Regions from separate parts of the Mesorhizobium sp. M6A.T.Cr.TU.017.01.1.1 genome, predicted to be linked through region 2. Evidence: predicted binding sites of a transcription regulator. Region 2 holds the regulator's gene; the other holds the start of a gene.
What was found. Region 2 encodes PhoB, which activates phosphate uptake and scavenging genes when phosphate is short. Its sites were predicted from a motif close to TGTCATNNANCTGTCAT; they were not measured.
Positions count from the first base shown of each region.

Region 1: a site for PhoB is predicted at 3,232-3,248, ahead of pstS (phosphate ABC transporter substrate-binding protein PstS). Genes of this name have one in related genera too.

Region 1 covers NZ_RZTA01000001.1:83,583-91,479, reverse strand. The annotation lists gene EOB36_RS00440 (Na/Pi symporter) at 198-1,928, opposite strand; gene pstS (phosphate ABC transporter substrate-binding protein PstS) at 2,013-3,107, opposite strand; gene EOB36_RS00430 (2OG-Fe(II) oxygenase) at 3,539-4,282, opposite strand; gene EOB36_RS00425 (nodulation protein NfeD) at 4,503-5,900, shown strand; gene EOB36_RS00420 (slipin family protein) at 5,897-6,667, shown strand; gene EOB36_RS00415 (LysR family transcriptional regulator) at 6,833-7,768, opposite strand; gene EOB36_RS00410 (NAD(P)-dependent alcohol dehydrogenase) at 7,872-7,897, shown strand, end outside.
Region 2 covers NZ_RZTA01000003.1:27,428-35,324, reverse strand. The annotation lists gene EOB36_RS01550 (ROK family protein) at 163-1,410, shown strand; gene phoB (phosphate regulon transcriptional regulator PhoB) at 1,445-2,134, opposite strand; gene phoU (phosphate signaling complex protein PhoU) at 2,151-2,858, opposite strand; gene pstB (phosphate ABC transporter ATP-binding protein PstB) at 2,895-3,710, opposite strand; gene pstA (phosphate ABC transporter permease PstA) at 3,723-5,336, opposite strand; gene pstC (phosphate ABC transporter permease subunit PstC) at 5,329-6,717, opposite strand; gene EOB36_RS01520 (PstS family phosphate ABC transporter substrate-binding protein) at 6,839-7,843, opposite strand.

The DNA of each region.
Region 1 (7,897 bases), on a different contig from region 2:
AGACGCCTCGCTCTCCCTTCTCCCCTTGTGGGAGAAGGTGGCCGAGCGAAGCTCGGTCGGATGAGGGGTGTTCCAGCTTGGCACCAACAGCGATCCTTCCAACACCCCTCTTCCGTCTTGGCGCTACGCGCCAATCCACCTTCTCCCACAAGGGGAGAAGGGAAAGGGCAGCCCCGCCGCCCCCCCCAGCTTTCCCGCTACTCGGCCGGAACCGGGCTGAGGCCGGTATCGCCCATCGAGTGCGGCCTGGCTTCCTTGCGTGCCGAGGCACGGGCGAGAACGCTTTGCCGGTTGATCGATTTGCGCTCGGCATCGATGCGTTGGATCAGGATTTCCGCGCGTTCGATCGACCCGAGCAGGGCCAGGATCGTGCCACGCTCAGCAGCGCCAGCATTCGGTCCGAGCGCCAGCGTGCGGGCGCGCAGCTCCTCGACCTCCGGCAGATTGACGTGGCCGGCCGGCATCTGCGGGTTGGAGATGCCGTAAGTCGGCAAGATCTCCCGCAGCGAAACATCGAGCTTGCTCAACGCCACGTCGACGATGGCCTGCGCCGGGCCGCTGAACTTCTCGCGCCTGACGCGGCGTGCCACCTGATGCATCGATTCCGTCAAGGCAGCCGTGAAGTCGGCTTCCTCGATCAGGCTGGCGATCAGGTCGAGCTGGTCATAAGGCAAATCCTCCTTCATCAGTTCGGCGGTGTAGGCACGGATATCGCGGCTGAGAATGTCGGTTGCGAGATAGTGCTCGCCCGGATCCGACGGCGCCTTCTTGGACGAGCGTGCGATGTCGAGGAACATTGCGCCGGCCTCGAGGTGACGGGCCGTTTCCTGCTGAACGGCGGGAACGGCCTTGGCAAAATCGCCGGCCAGCTTGCGGTCGAGGAATCTCGGCGTCGAGAAATCCTCCGCGTCATCGGCATCCGTGTGGCCGACACGCGACAAAATCCGCTCGAACACACCGATGAACGGGAACAGCAACAATGTATTGAAGATGTTGAAGAAGGTCGAGTAGAGGCCGACCGCGACCGGCACCAGGGGGAAGGTCTCCTTGCCGTCGACGATCACCGGGATGGCGGGATCGCCGCCGAAGAACTGCATGGCCCATTCCAGGACCTGCATGGAGACGAAGAACAGCGGGATGGTGATGCACACGCCGATGATGTTGAACGAGATGTGCGCGTAAGCGGTCCGCTTGGCGTTCTTCGAAAGATTGAGCGAAGCCATCCACGAGGTGATCGTGGTGCCGAGATCGGCGCCGAGCGAGAAGGCGACGGCCGTCGTCCAGTCGAGAATGCCGGCGGCGCCAAGGCCCATCACAATGCCGATCGTCGCCGAGGACGAATGGATCATGGCGGTCACGCCGGCGGCGATGAACACGCATTTGAGAAGGTTGACATAGGAGTCGGCCGTCAGCGTTTGCAGCAGCGCCATGACTTCGGGCAGGTTGCGAAGCGGGCGCAGGCCGCCGGTCATCAGGTTGAGGCCATAGAAGATCAGCGCGAAGCCCATGCAGGCGAGCGCAATGTTCTTGACCTTTTCGCTTTTGGCGAAGCAGTAGACCAGCGAGAACACGCCGGCCAGGATCAATCCAAGCGGGCCGAGCGGCAGGGCGATGAGCCCGTTGCCGAGCGTGGTGCCGATATTGGCGCCCATGATCACGCTGATCGCCGGCCTCAAGGCGATGACGCCGGCATTGACCAGGCCGACGACCATGACGCTCATCGCCGTCGACGACTGGATGACGCCGGTGATCAGCGTTCCTGCCAGCACGCCCTTGATCGGCGTTCCGGCGGCCTTGGCGAGAAAGGCGCGCATCCGGTTGACCGAAAGCGCCTGGATGCCGTTTGCCATGAAGTCGAGGCCGAGCATGAAGATGCCCAACCCCCCGATCACCGGCACGAGGATGTCCTTGAAGATATCTATGTCCATGTCACGCAGTCCCCAACAAGCCGTTACCACGGCGCGATATGACGTTCAGTTCAGGTGCTGCGCGAGGCAGCCTGGCTCTTCAGCTCAGTTTCCGACGGGCGCTTGGCTCGCCCAGTATTGTTCGACCTGGTCGACGAGCGCCTTCGGCAGCGGCACATAGCCGAGCGCGGTGGCGTCGCCGGCGCCCTGCGCGAAGGCGAGCCGGAAAAGGTCGTGCACGCGGCGATAGCGATGTTCCGAACGGCCCGAGACCTGAACGACCGCGAACACAGCCGTGCTGATCGGATAGGCGGCATCTCCGTCTCGATCGGTCAGCGAAGCGAAGAAATCGGTCGTTTGCGCCCAGTCGATGGACGTCGCAGCAGCCTGCACGCCGTCGGGCTCCGGCTTGACGAACTTGCCGGATTTGTTCTCGATCAGTGCGTAGGAAAGGCTGGCGCGCTGCGCCTGGCCGGATTCGGCATAGGCGATCGCCCCCTTCGTGTCATGCACGGCTCGAATGAGGTTCTGCGTGCCTTCGGCATCGGCGCCGAGCGGCCACGAGATCAGTGTGTTGGCGCCGTACTTGCTCTTCCACTCGTCGCTGACCGCCGACAGATACTCCGTGAACACAAAAGTCGAGCCGGACCCATCCTTACGGTGAAGAACGCTGATCCTAAGATCGGGCAGCGTCAGATCCGGATTCGCCGCCTTGATCGCGGGATCGGACCATGACTGGATCTTGCCCAGATAGATGTCGGCCAGAAGCGGCCCCGTCAGGCGAAGGCTTCCCGGGCCAATGCCGTCGAGATTGATGACGACGGCGATGGCGCCCATCACGATCGGAAACTGTTGGCGGCCGGCTTTCCTGAGGTCGGCGGCGTTGATCGGCGCATCCGTCGCGGCAAAGTCCATGTCCGGCTGGTCGAGACGCAGGACGCCGGCGAGCGAGCCGACGATCTCATAGTCGACCTTCCAATCGGGCGAGATATAGTCGCCGCCATCTGCGCGGGCGCTCTCGTAGGCCGTTGCCCATTTGCCGATGATCGGGGCAGCCAGTGTCGATCCAGCGCCGCGAATAGGCTCAGCCTGCGCAGCGGCCCCGATCATCAAGGCAACAGCCAGCGCGATGGCGCCACTTGATCCCGTTATCTTCGGCCATTTGCGCCGAAGTGACGCAAAGCTTGCTGGAAACATCATGGCGATCCCCGACTATACTGCGCAAATAAAAATCTACTTTTCAGTCTTGGCAGATATCAACAGTCGTCCGCCCGGCGAACACACACCGGCCGAGAGACAACATTGCTCATCGTATGAACCTTGGTTAACAATTGGATGACAGAGATCTTGTGGGGCGAATCTTTTTTATTCGGATTTTCCGCGATCACTTGTCCCGCCCGTTCCTCGGACTCCTATGAAGAATTGGGGTCCGAAGGACTGGGCTCCAACGTTGCGCCTCGCGCTCACCCTTCTCCCCTTGTGGGAGAAGGTGTCGCCGAAGGCGACGGATGAGGGGTGTTCCAGCTTGGCAACGACGGCGCTCCGTCCAACACCCCTCAACCGTCTTGGCGCTGCGCGCCAATCCACCTTCTCCCACAAGGGGAGAAGGGGAGAAGGAAGTCTACGCAGCCCTACTTCGCGTCGTGGAAGATGATGCCGACGGTATGGCGCATGCCGGAGCGAAGCCTACTGACGCCGTGCCTGAGATTGACGCGGTAGCTGCCTTTGCTGCCCTGGACCGGACGATTGTGCACCGCGAAGGCGACCGCATCGCCCTGGCGCAACGGCACCACCTCGGCCCGGCTCTGCATGCGCGGGCGCTGTTCGGTCAGCACGAACTCGCCACCGGTGAAATCCTTGCCGGGTTCGGACAGCAGGATTGCCACCTGCAGCGGGAAGGCAAGATCGCCGTAGAGATCCTGATGCAGGCAGTTGAAGTCGCCGGTACCATATTGCAGCAGAAGCGGCGTCGGCCGTGTCTGGCCCTGCTCGTGGCATTGCTCGAGGAACGCGGCGTGCTCGTCCGGGTAGCGCTGGGCGATGCTCATGCGCTGGTTCCAGTCATTGGCGACCGCGGCGAGGCGCGGATAGAGCGCGGTGCGCAAGCCGCCGATCAGCTCGGGCAAGGGATAGCGGAAATAGCGGTACTCGCCCTTGCCGAAGCCGTGCCGCGCCATGTGGACATGGCTGCGGAAATGGCTCTCGTCCGGGTAAAGCCCGGCGACCTCCCGGCATTCTTGCGGCGTCAGCAGCTTTTCCATCACCGCGCAGCCATAGCCGCTCATCTCCCCGGCCAACGCCTGCCAATCATATGCGGCGACGCGCGTCTCCGCCGATCGGACCGCTGCCCTCGAACCTATCGAATGAATGGTCATGGCTTTGCCTCCTCTGGCTTCGTCCTGCCCATCAGATGGGTGAAACAGCGCGAGCAAACCACCCGTTTCCTGCCCACAGGTTACGCACAGAGTTGAAGCTGCCGATCTCCCCCGCAAGGGGGGAGATCGCCAATCCCCATTGCGCCGCAGCTTCACCCGCCGCGAAGTGTCATGGATTTCGGCAAAATCCAGCCCATATCCTTGATATGGAGCTTTGAGCGTGAAACTCGCGCGTGTAGCCCTGATTGCCGCGGCTTTTGTAGCCGCTGTGTTCGTTTGTATTTCTTCCGCAACCGGAGAGGCGAACGGCCAGGAGAGGATTGCGCTGCGCGTCGAGATAGACGGCGCCATCGGTCCGGCGAGCGCCATGCAGCTCGAGGAAGCGCTGGCGGTAGCCGCGCAGCGGAACGCCGAGGTTCTCATCCTGCAGATGAACACGCCCGGCGGGTTGGTCACCAGCATGCGCGAGATCATCGCCGATATGCTCGCCTCGCCGGTTCCCGTCATCGGCTATGTCGCGCCCGCCGGCGGTCATGCGGCGAGCGCCGGAACCTACATCCTCTACGCAACCCATGTGGCGGCGATGGCGCCCGGCACCAATCTGGGTGCGGCAACGCCGATCGAGATGGGCGGACCGCTGCCATCCTTTCCCGGTGGCGACGACAAGAACAATGGCCCAGGAGCCGGCAAAGACCAGAAGAACCCGCCAGCGGGCGATGCGATGATCGCCAAGGCGACGAACGACGCGGTTGCGTTGATCCGCAGCCTGGCTGAACTGCGCGGGCGCAATGCCGAATGGGGTGAAAAGGCCGTGCGCGAGGCTGCCAGCCTGTCGGCCACCGCGGCGCTGCAGGAGCATGTCGTCGACTTCGTCGCCCGCGACACGACCGAGCTGCTTCAGCTGGCTGACGGCCGCACGGTGGAAATGGCCGGCAGGAAAGAGGTGCTGGCGACGAAAGGGCTGCCGGTTGAAACGCTGGAGCCCGGCTGGCTCATCCGGCTTCTCGCTGTCATCACCGACCCGAACATCGCCGTGATCCTGATGCTGATCGGCGTTTATGGCCTCGTCTTCGAGTTCACGAGCCCGGGCGCGGTCGCGCCCGGCGTGATTGGCACGATCTGCCTTCTGCTCGGACTCTATGCGCTCAATCTCCTGCCGATCAGCTATGCCGGCCTTGCCTTGATGCTGCTTGGCATCATCTTCCTCGTCGTCGAGGCCTTCAACCCCACAGTGGTGCTTGGGCTGGGAGGCGTGGCTGCCTTTCTGCTGGGCGCTGCCATGCTGCTCAGGATCGAGGGGCCCGGCTTCGAGATGTCGTGGGCCGTCATCGGCACCGCCGCCGCCCTGACGCTCGGCCTGGCGCTGTTGACCGGCAGCTATCTGTGGGCGGCCCGCAAGAACGCTCCGCGTGTTGGCGCACAGGCCATGCAAGGGCTGCCGGCCAAGGTCCTCGACTGGGAGGGCAGCGAGGGTCACGTGCTCGCCCGGGGCGAGCGCTGGCGGGCGATGGCCGACGAACCCTTTGCAGTCGGCGACAGCGTCGAGGTGGCTGATGTCAGGGGTCTCGTGCTGACGATACGGCGCCGCAATGTGCGAAGCGATGGAGCAAGGCAATGATCATCGGTTATGTGGCCTACCTGGTAGCAGCGCTCGTCGTGCTCATGTTCCTGTCCGCGGCCGTTCGCATCCTGAGGGAGTATCAGCGCGGCGTGGTCTTCACGCTCGGCCGCTTCACCGGAGTCAAAGGTCCCGGCCTGATTATCCTCATCCCCTTCGTGCAGCAGATGGTGCGGGTCGATTTGCGGGTGGTGGTTCAGGATGTTCCGCCGCAGGACGTGATCTCGCGCGACAACGTCTCGGTGAAGGTCAACGCTGTGCTGTATTTTCGTATCGTCGACGCCGAGCGGGCGGTGATCCAGGTCGAGGACTTCATGGCCGCGACCAACCAGTTGGCACAGACCACATTGCGCTCGGTGCTCGGCAAGCATGAGCTCGATGAAATGCTGGCCGAGCGTGACAAGCTCAACAGCGATATCCAGGAGATCCTCGATCAGCGGACCGATGCCTGGGGCATCAAGGTCTCTGATGTCGAGATCAAGCATGTTGACCTCAACGAGAACATGGTCCGCGCCATCGCCAAGCAGGCCGAGGCCGAACGGCTGCGGCGTGCCAAAGTGATCAATGCCGACGGCGAACAACAGGCGGCGGCAAAACTCGTCGAGGCCGGCAAGATGCTGTCCGAGGCACCGCAGGCCATGCAGCTGCGCTATTTCGAGGCGCTCCACGACATCGCCGGCGAGCGCTCGTCGACGGTCGTGTTTCCGGTGCCGATGGATCTGCTCGCTCATTTCATCAAGCAGCAAGGTGGAGGCGGAGGCGGCTGAGCGCGTAATCTCCCCCCTCGAGGGGGAGATGGCCGCGAAGCGGCCAGAGGGGGGTCGTCTCACATAGATCGCCAACCCCTTCCTCTACGAGAGACGGCGCTGACGCTCCACGCGCGGCGACCCCCTCTGTCGCCTTCGGCGACATCTCCCCCTCAAGGGGGGAGATTAGCACCCTCTCCGCCACGGCGGCTCCGGGGCGAATCGTTTGCCGATCCAGTCGGCGAAGGCGCGCGTCTTGGCCGCTTGCCCCTTGGCTGAAGGCATCACGATATAGACCGCGCCCTCGTCGGCGAGCGTCCAGTCCTCCAGAACAGGCACCAGCCGTCCGTCGGCGAGTTCGCGTCCGACCAGCCAATCCGTGCTCATCATCAGCCCGACGCCCTGCACGGCGGCTTCGACCAGCACCTCGGCATCATCGGTGACCAGCGGCCCGGAAACCTCGATACGGACGCGACGGCCCGTGCTGTCGGTCATCTCCCAGGCGGGAAAGGTCTGGAACCCGGTGAAACCCAAGCAAGCATGCTCGACAAGCGCCTGCGGCGTGGCCGGCGTGCCCGCGCGAGCAAGGTAGGACGGTGCGGCGCACAGCAGCCGGCGCCGCGTCGCCACCTTGCGCGCCACCAGGCGCGAATCCTCCAGCGCGCCGAGACGGACGGCGACATCGAAATTCTCGGCGACGAGATCGACGAAACGGTTGGAAAACTCGGCCTCGATGCGGACGTCGGGAAATTCGGCGAGAAATTCTGGCAGCAACGGTCCGATCCACATGCGCCCGAACGATCCGGGCAGCGCCAGCCGCAACACGCCGCGCGGCCCGCCGCCGGCATGCGCCGACGCAGCAGCCTCGGCTTCGTCGACCGCGGCCAGGATGGCGCGGACGCGGACGAGGAACTCGGCTCCGGCCTCGGTCAGCGATACGCTGCGCGTCGTCCGGTGCAGCAACCGCACGCCGAGCCGCTCTTCCAGCGAAGCGAGGCGCCGCGACAGGATCGTCGCGTCGCGTCCGACGCGCGCCGCCGCTTTGGTGAAGGAGCGCGCCTCGGCGATCGCCGCAAAGGCGGCCATTTCGGCGAGTGCTGCCGGCTCATTAGATTGCTGCATCATACGCAGAACTCAAATGCAAAAGCCAAGGATTATGCAGGAATAGCGCAGCAGCTAGTTTCACTCAATCCCCATCAACCGGGCCATCGAACGGAGTGAGACCATGAAAGCCATCGAACTGACTGCACC
Region 2 (7,897 bases):
GCGCTGTCAACATCAATTCTGATGGATTTTGATGTCCCTGCCGACTTTTTTCGAGCCCCGGAATAAACAATGACAGGGCCTTCTGCTTCTGCCAGTATTTGTCGGACGCTACCGACGGCTTCCGGTTCATGAGCGGCCACGGCAAGAGGGAGGAAGCAAAGGATGTCGGTTGGAATCCGTCATGACGATTTGCGTCGGCGCAACCGGGCGATGGTGATTTCGGCCGTACGCCGGGCAGGCCAGCCGTCGCGAACCGAGATCGCCGCGACCACCGGCCTCAGCCATTCGACCATATCGGCGATCTCTTCCGACCTCATCCAGGAAGGCATCCTGACCGAGAGCAAGGCGAGCGAGACCGTTTCGCTGAAACGCGGCCGGCCGCAGGTCGGCCTCAGCCTCAATCCGGAAGCGGCGGCGGTGTTGGCCGTCGTGTTGTCGCTGAATTTCCTTTCGGTCGCCGTCATCGATTATGCTGGAGAAGTGGTCGCCGAGGAACAGCGCCGGCTGGACACGCTGACCATGTCGCGCGACGAGCTGATCGACGAATGTGTCGCCATCGTCCGGCGCCGGCTCGAAGATCCCGATCTCAATATCCAAAGCGTCGCCCGCATCGCGCTGGCGATCCAGGGCATCACCGATTCCCATGCGCGCGCCATGTTGTGGTCGCCGATCACGCCGCAGACGAACATTGCCTTCGCCGACATTCTGGAACGTGAGTTCGGCATCCCGGCCATCATGGAGAACGATTGCAACATGATGGCCGTGGCGCTGCGCTGGCGCGACCCGGATCGCTACCGCGACGATTTCATCGCCATCCTGCTCTCCCACGGCATCGGCATGGGGCTGGTGCTGAAGGGCGAACTGTTCACCGGCACCCATTCCTCAGGCGGCGAATTCGGCCACATGATCCACCGGCCGGGCGGCGCGCTTTGCCGCTGCGGGCGGCGCGGCTGCGTCGAGGCCTATGCCGGCAACTACGCCATCTGGCGCAATGCAAGGCAGTTGAGCGAGAACGCCGAGCCGGTCGCCGATGTCAGCGACGCCGAGATGCGGGCACTGGCGGCCCGGGCGCGCCAGACGGACGGACCGGAGCGCGAAGCCTACCGCAAGGCCGGCGAAGCGCTCGGCTTCGGGCTCGGCAGCCTGTTCGCGTTGATCGATCCGGCGCCGGTCGCCATGGTCGGCGCCAGCGCTGCCGCCTTCGACCTGATCGAGCCGGCCCTGCGCGAGGCCATCGCTCAGACCGCCGGCGGTCAGTATTCGGGTTCGATTTCCTTCGACACCGAGCCGAACGAGCTGCCGCTGATCCGCGAAGGCTGCGCCATGCGGGCGCTGAGCTTCGTCGACCAGGAGATTTTCGCGCCGGGCGCGCAAGGGAAGTCCGGCACGGCCAGGAAGCACGTGGCCTGAATGGAAGAACGCAGCTTGAATTCAGGCAGTCTGTTCAGTCTTCCCTGATCGCATAGCCCGCGCCGCGGATGGTGCGGATGACATCGGGCATGCGGCCATTGTTGACCGCCTTGCGCAGCCGGCCGACATGGACGTCCACCGTGCGCTCGTCGATGTAGATCGTCTCGCCCCAGACATTGTCGAGCAACTGGCTGCGCGAGAACACCCGACCCGGGTGCCGCATCATGAATTCGAGCAGCCGGAATTCGGTCGGCCCGAGCCGGATCTCGCTCTTCTTGCGATAGACCCTGTGCGATTCGCGATCGAGCATGATGTCACCGACCTTCAGCACGCTGGACAGCACTTCGGGCTTGGCACGGCGCAGCAGCGCCTTGACCCTGGCCATGAATTCCGGTGTCGAGAACGGCTTGACCAGATAGTCGTCGGCCCCGGTCGAGAGGCCGCGCACCCGGTCGCTTTCCTCGCCGCGCGCGGTCAGCATGATGATCGGCAGCCGCTCGGTTTCGGGACGCACCCGAAGGCGACGGCAAAGCTCGATGCCCGAAACCGCCGGCACCATCCAGTCGAGCACCAGAAGATCGGGCACGTTTTCCTGAAGCCGGATTTCGGCCTCGTCGCCGCGCGTCACCACCTCGACCTGATAGCCTTCGGATTCCAGATTGTAGCGAAGGAGGACGCCCAGCGGCTCTTCGTCCTCCACCACCATGATGCGCGGCGCGATCATCGGCCGGTTACCCCTGTCATGTCGCCGACGCCGACATCGTCGTTTCGTCGAGCTTCGGCCGATCCGCCGGCAATTGCTGCCCGGTCACGACATAGTAGGCGTTTTCGGCGATGTTGGTGACATGATCGCCGATACGCTCGAGATTCTTGGCGCAGAACAGAAGATGCGTGCAGGCGGTGATGTTGCGCGGGTCCTCCATCATGTAGGTCAGGAGTTCGCGAAAAACCGCCGTGTATTTCACGTCGATCTTCTCGTCGGCGGCGCGCAGCTCTTTCAACGCGCCGGCGTTGCGCGACACATAGTGCTCGACCACGCCGCGGAGCTGCTCGAGAACGAGATCCGCCATCGCGTCGATACCGTGCGAGAGATTACGCGGCGTGGCGCTCTGCCCGACGGCGCTGACCCGCTTGGCTATGTTCTTGGCCAGGTCGCCGATGCGCTCGAGATCGCCGGCCATCCGGATTGCGCCAACCACGGCGCGCAGGTCTTGCGCCATCGGCTGCCGCTTGGCGATCAGCGTGATCGCGCTGTCGTCGAGTTCGCGCTGCCGCGCATCCATGATGGCGTCATCCGAGACGACGCGCTGCGCCATCGCATTGTCTGACGCAAGCAACGCGCGGATCGACGCTGCGACCATCGCGGCGGCGAGCTCGTCCATGTCGCGGATCAGCCTGTCGATGTGCTCCAATTCCTCGTCGAAAGATGCGACGGTATGTTCACCCATGATACTGTCCTCGTGCTCGAAAATTCGCCGGACCGCTTAGCCGAACCGGCCGGTGATGTAGTCCTGGGTGCGCTTGTCGTCGGGGTTGGTGAACATCTTGTCGGTCGCGCCCTCCTCGACCAGATAGCCGAGATGGAACATCGCCGTGCGTTGCGACACACGCGCTGCCTGCTGCATCGAATGGGTGACGATGACGATCGTGTAGTTCTGGCGCAGTTCGTCAATCAGTTCCTCGACACGGGCGGTGGCGATCGGATCGAGCGCCGAACAAGGCTCGTCCATCAGGATCACTTCCGGCGACACAGCGATGGCGCGCGCAATGCACAGACGCTGCTGCTGGCCACCGGAAAGGCCAGTGCCCGACTCGAGCAGGCGATCCTTGACCTCGTTGAACAGGCCGGCCTTCTTCAGGCTCGATTCGACGATGCCGTCCAACTCCGCCTTGCTCCTGGCCAGACCGTGAATGCGCGGACCGTAGGCGACGTTTTCGTAGATCGACTTCGGAAACGGGTTCGGCTTCTGGAACACCATGCCGACGCGAGCTCGCAGCTCGACGACATCGATTTTCGGGTCGTAGACATCCTCGTTGTCGAGCGTGATCTTGCCGCTTACCCGCGCGATGTCGATCGTGTCGTTCATTCGATTCAAGCAACGCAGAAAGGTCGACTTGCCGCAGCCCGATGGGCCGATCAACGCCGTCACCTGGTTCTCGCGGACATCGAGATCCACGTCGAACAGAGCTCGCTTCTCGCCGTAATGAACGGAGACCTTTTCGCCCTTCATCTTGATCGAAGGCTCGTTGGTTCCGCTACTCAGTTTCTGCTCGACGCTGGCTTCCGTCATGATGTTCATATCCTCTACTCCTTACCAGCGCCGCTCGAAGCGCCTGCGCAGTATCACCGCGATGGCATTCATGATGACCAAAAATACCAGCAAAATCAAAATCGCCGCCGAAGTCTTCTGCTGGAACCCCGCTTCAGGAAAATCGGCCCACATGAATATCTGCACCGGCAGGATCGTCGCGGGATCGGTGAAGCCACCGGGAATGTCGACGATGAAGGCGACCATGCCGATCATCAGCAACGGCGCGGTTTCACCCAGCGCATGCGCCATTCCGAGGATGGTGCCGGTCATGATACCCGGCATCGCCAGCGGCAGGACGTGATGGAATACGGTCTGGACCTTGGACGCTCCGATGCCAAGCGCCGCCTCGCGGATCGACGGTGGCACGGCGCGCAGCGAAGCGCGTGAGGCGATAATGATGATCGGCAGGGTCATCAGCGCCAGCACCATGCCGCCGACCACCGGGGCCGAGCGCGGCAGGCCGAAGAAATTCAGGAATACGGCAAGTCCAAGCAGGCCGAAGACGATCGAAGGCACCGCCGCCAGATTGTTGATATTCACTTCGATGATCGTCGTCAGCCGGTTCTTGGGCGCAAATTCCTCAAGATAGATCGCCGCCGAAACGCCGATCGGGAAGGCGATGGCGAGCGTTACGATCATGGTCAGGAACGATCCGACGACCGCGCCCCAGATACCGGCCAGTTCCGGCTCGCGGCTTGCGCCGGTGAAGAAGAAGATCGAGTTGAACCGGCTTTCGATCAGGCCGGCGCTCTTCAGCGTATCGAGCCAGACGATCACCTTGTCCGAAATCTTTCGCGATGCTTCCGGCGTGTCGATGACCCGCAGGAATGCCTGGCCGCTCGCGGCTGGCGCCGTGCTGTCCAGCGCCTCGATCACCGTGCCCTTTGCGACCGCCGTTCCGTTGGCCCCAGGCGACAGCGCGGTCAGCTTGACCGTGCCGCCATTGAACGCGACCAGCAGCGACGACGCGCCGCTCGTCAGCGTGAGCATGCCGTTTTCGCCCTCGGTCGCACCATGGCCGCGCGCCAACGCCAGCATGGCATCGTCGCCGAAGGTCAGATCGATGTCGCCGCTGCTTTGCGAAGGCGTGACGCTTGTCGAAATCGCCTCGTCCGAACCGACGTCGGCAAGCAAACCCTTGAGATAAAGGTCGGCAAAATCGTCAAGTGGAACCGCGTAGTCCACAGTTCCTCCGAGCATCCCCGGATCAGCAGCGATATCTTTGCGCAGGAACACGCCTGTGCCCGTGGAAATCAGTCCGCGCAGCAGGCGCTTGTCCTGACGGCTCGTCACATCCGGAAATTTTGCCGTAAGCGCTTCCTGGGCGATGGCGTCGTAGTTGACGGCGTCGAGTTTCGCCGGGTCTACCTTGGCCGCCGAAAGATCGATCGGCAGCGTCAGATAGTTCTGCCGCAGCGCCGGGATCGCCTGCGTGACGATCGTCGACAAGAGCAGCACAAGGAACAAGCCGGCCAACGCGACGGCTGCGGCGCCAAGCCATTTGAACCACGTTTCCGCGCGGTAACGGCCCTTCAGCCGTGCCTTCGCGGCATCGTCGGTATGAATGCTGACCGGCCGTCTGCCGGCGCCGAATGACGCGATCGCATCAGTCATATTGCTCTCGGTATTTCTGGACGACGCGCAAAGCGACGATGTTGAGGGTAAGCGTGATGCAGAACAACACCAGGCCGAGCGCGAAGGCTGCAAGCGTCTTGGCGCTGTCGAATTCCTGATCGCCCACAAGCAGCGTCACGATCTGCACCGTCACTGTTGTGACCGCTTCGAGCGGGTTGGCCGTGAGGTTTGCCGCCAGCCCTGCGGCCATGACCACGATCATTGTTTCACCGATCGCGCGGCTGACTGCGAGCAGCATCGCCGAAACGATGCCCGGAAGGGCCGCCGGAAGGATCACCTTGCGGATGGTTTCAGACTTGGTCGCGCCGAGGCCGGCGGAACCGTCCCTCAGGGATTGCGGAACGGCGTTGATCACATCGTCGGAAAGCGAGGAAACAAAGGGAATGATCATGATGCCCATGACCACGCCTGCGGCGAGCGCGGATTCTGACGCAACGTTGAGACCCAGGCTTTCGCCCAGACCACGGAAGTAGGGCGCAACCGTCAGCGCAGCGAAGAAACCGTAGACGACGGTCGGAATGCCAGCAAGGATTTCCAATACCGGCTTTGCGACCGCGCGGACGCTTTTGGAGGCGTAATCCGAAAGATAGATCGCAGCCATCAGCCCGATAGGCGCAGCTACCAGCATGGCAATGAAGGTGATGAGCAACGTGCCGGCAAACAGCGGCACCATGCCAAAAATGTCCTGGTTGACCGCCCCGGCTTCCGCTCCGGCGCCGGTGAAGGCGCTCTGTGGCGACCAATGCGTGCCGAACAGGAACTTATAGAGCGGCACCTGTTGGAAGAACCGCAAGGATTCAAAGATGAGCGACAAGACGATGCCGATCGTCGTCAGGATCGCGACCGCCGAACAGGTGATCAAGAATGCGCGAAGAACGCGCTCGACCACGTGGCGCGCCCGGTAGGCCTGTGCGATGCGCGAATAGGCCCAGTAAAATCCGGACGCGGACAGTATGAGCGCGATCCCCCAGATGATCCAAGCGCTGGTCGCATGGATCGATTTGTAGACGGCCGCGGCCGCCTCTTTCGTGGGATCGGCGAAGCCGACAAGCCCGCCAAAGGCCATCGCGCGAGCGTCGCGGATGAAAGCTTCGACCTGCGGAATGCCCATTCCCGACAGCTCGGCGGAGAAGCGGTCGGCAATGATCGACGATTCAATTCCCGGCGTCACCATCGACCACAGCACGATCGCAAGCAGCGCGGGACCGGCGGCAAAAAGCGCCAGGAACATGCCATGCTGGCCAGGCAGCGAATGCAGCCGGGCGACGTCGCCATTGACACTGGCAATGGCGCGTGTGCGGCCTATCCAATAGGCCGCAGCAGCCAGAACTAACAGAAGAACAACGAGATAACCGACCATGATTCAGGACGTCCCCTCGACCGCCGGCCATTCACCGGCTCAAAGCACGGGACGTTGGTCCCGCGCTTTGTGCTTTAGAGCATGAGGGTCAGAGCTGATATTTGCCCGGACCCCGAAAAAATCAGGAGCCCATGCCCTTCAGGGCCTTGGCGTTTTCGGCCCACGTGGCGCGCTCGGCGTCCGGCAGCGGGATCAGGCCCTTGTCGGCCAGATAACCCTCAGGACCCCATGCACCCTCCGAGGTGTACTCTGCGATGAACTCTTGCATGCCGGGGATGACGCCGACATGCTCTTTCTTGGCATAGATAAAGAGCGAGCGGGAAACGCCGTACTTGCCGGATGCGATGTTTTCGAAGGTCGGCTCGACGCCGTCGACCTTGTGGCCCTGCAGCTTGTCGGCATTCTGGTCAAGGAACGAGAAACCAAAGATGCCGAAGGCATTGGGGTTGGCTTCCAGCTTCTGGACAATCAGATTGTCGTTTTCGCCGGCCTCGACAAAAGCGCCGTCTTCGCGGATTTCGCCGCAGCCCTTTTCATTAGCCGCCTTCACCTCTTCCTGGCAGGCCGCATCCATGACGAGTTCAACGAACGCGTCGCGCGTGCCAGACGTGGGCGGCGGGCCAAGCACTTCGATCTTTGTCGCGGGAAGCGACGCATCGACATCCGACCAGTTCTTGTAGGGGTTGGCGACGACCTTTCCGTCAACTGCGACATTCTTGGCGAGCGCCTTGAAAACCTGTTCCTTGGTCAGATCGACGACAGTCCCTGCCTTCGAGTTGGCGAGCACGATGCCGTCGAAGCCGACCTTGATCTCGACCGGCGTCACGCCGTTTGCCTTGCAGGTTTTAAGCTCGCTGTCCTTGATGGCGCGCGAGGCATTGGTGAAGTCGGCGGTATTTTCGCCGACGCCCTGGCAAAACAGCTTCATGCCGCCGCCGGTGCCGGTCGATTCGACGACCGGGGTCTTGATCTGTCCGCTCTGGCCGAGCTTTTCGGCGACAGCCGTCGTGAATGGGAACACTGTGGACGAACCGACGATTTGAATCTGGTCGCGCGCGGCGGCATAACCAGCCGACGTGGCGAGCGCAAGCGCCGCGGCCGACGCCGTAAGGAGAAATTTCTTCATGTGGCCTGCTCCTGTTCGGAATATGGTCTCTCGGCGCCATTCCTTCGGCGCCCG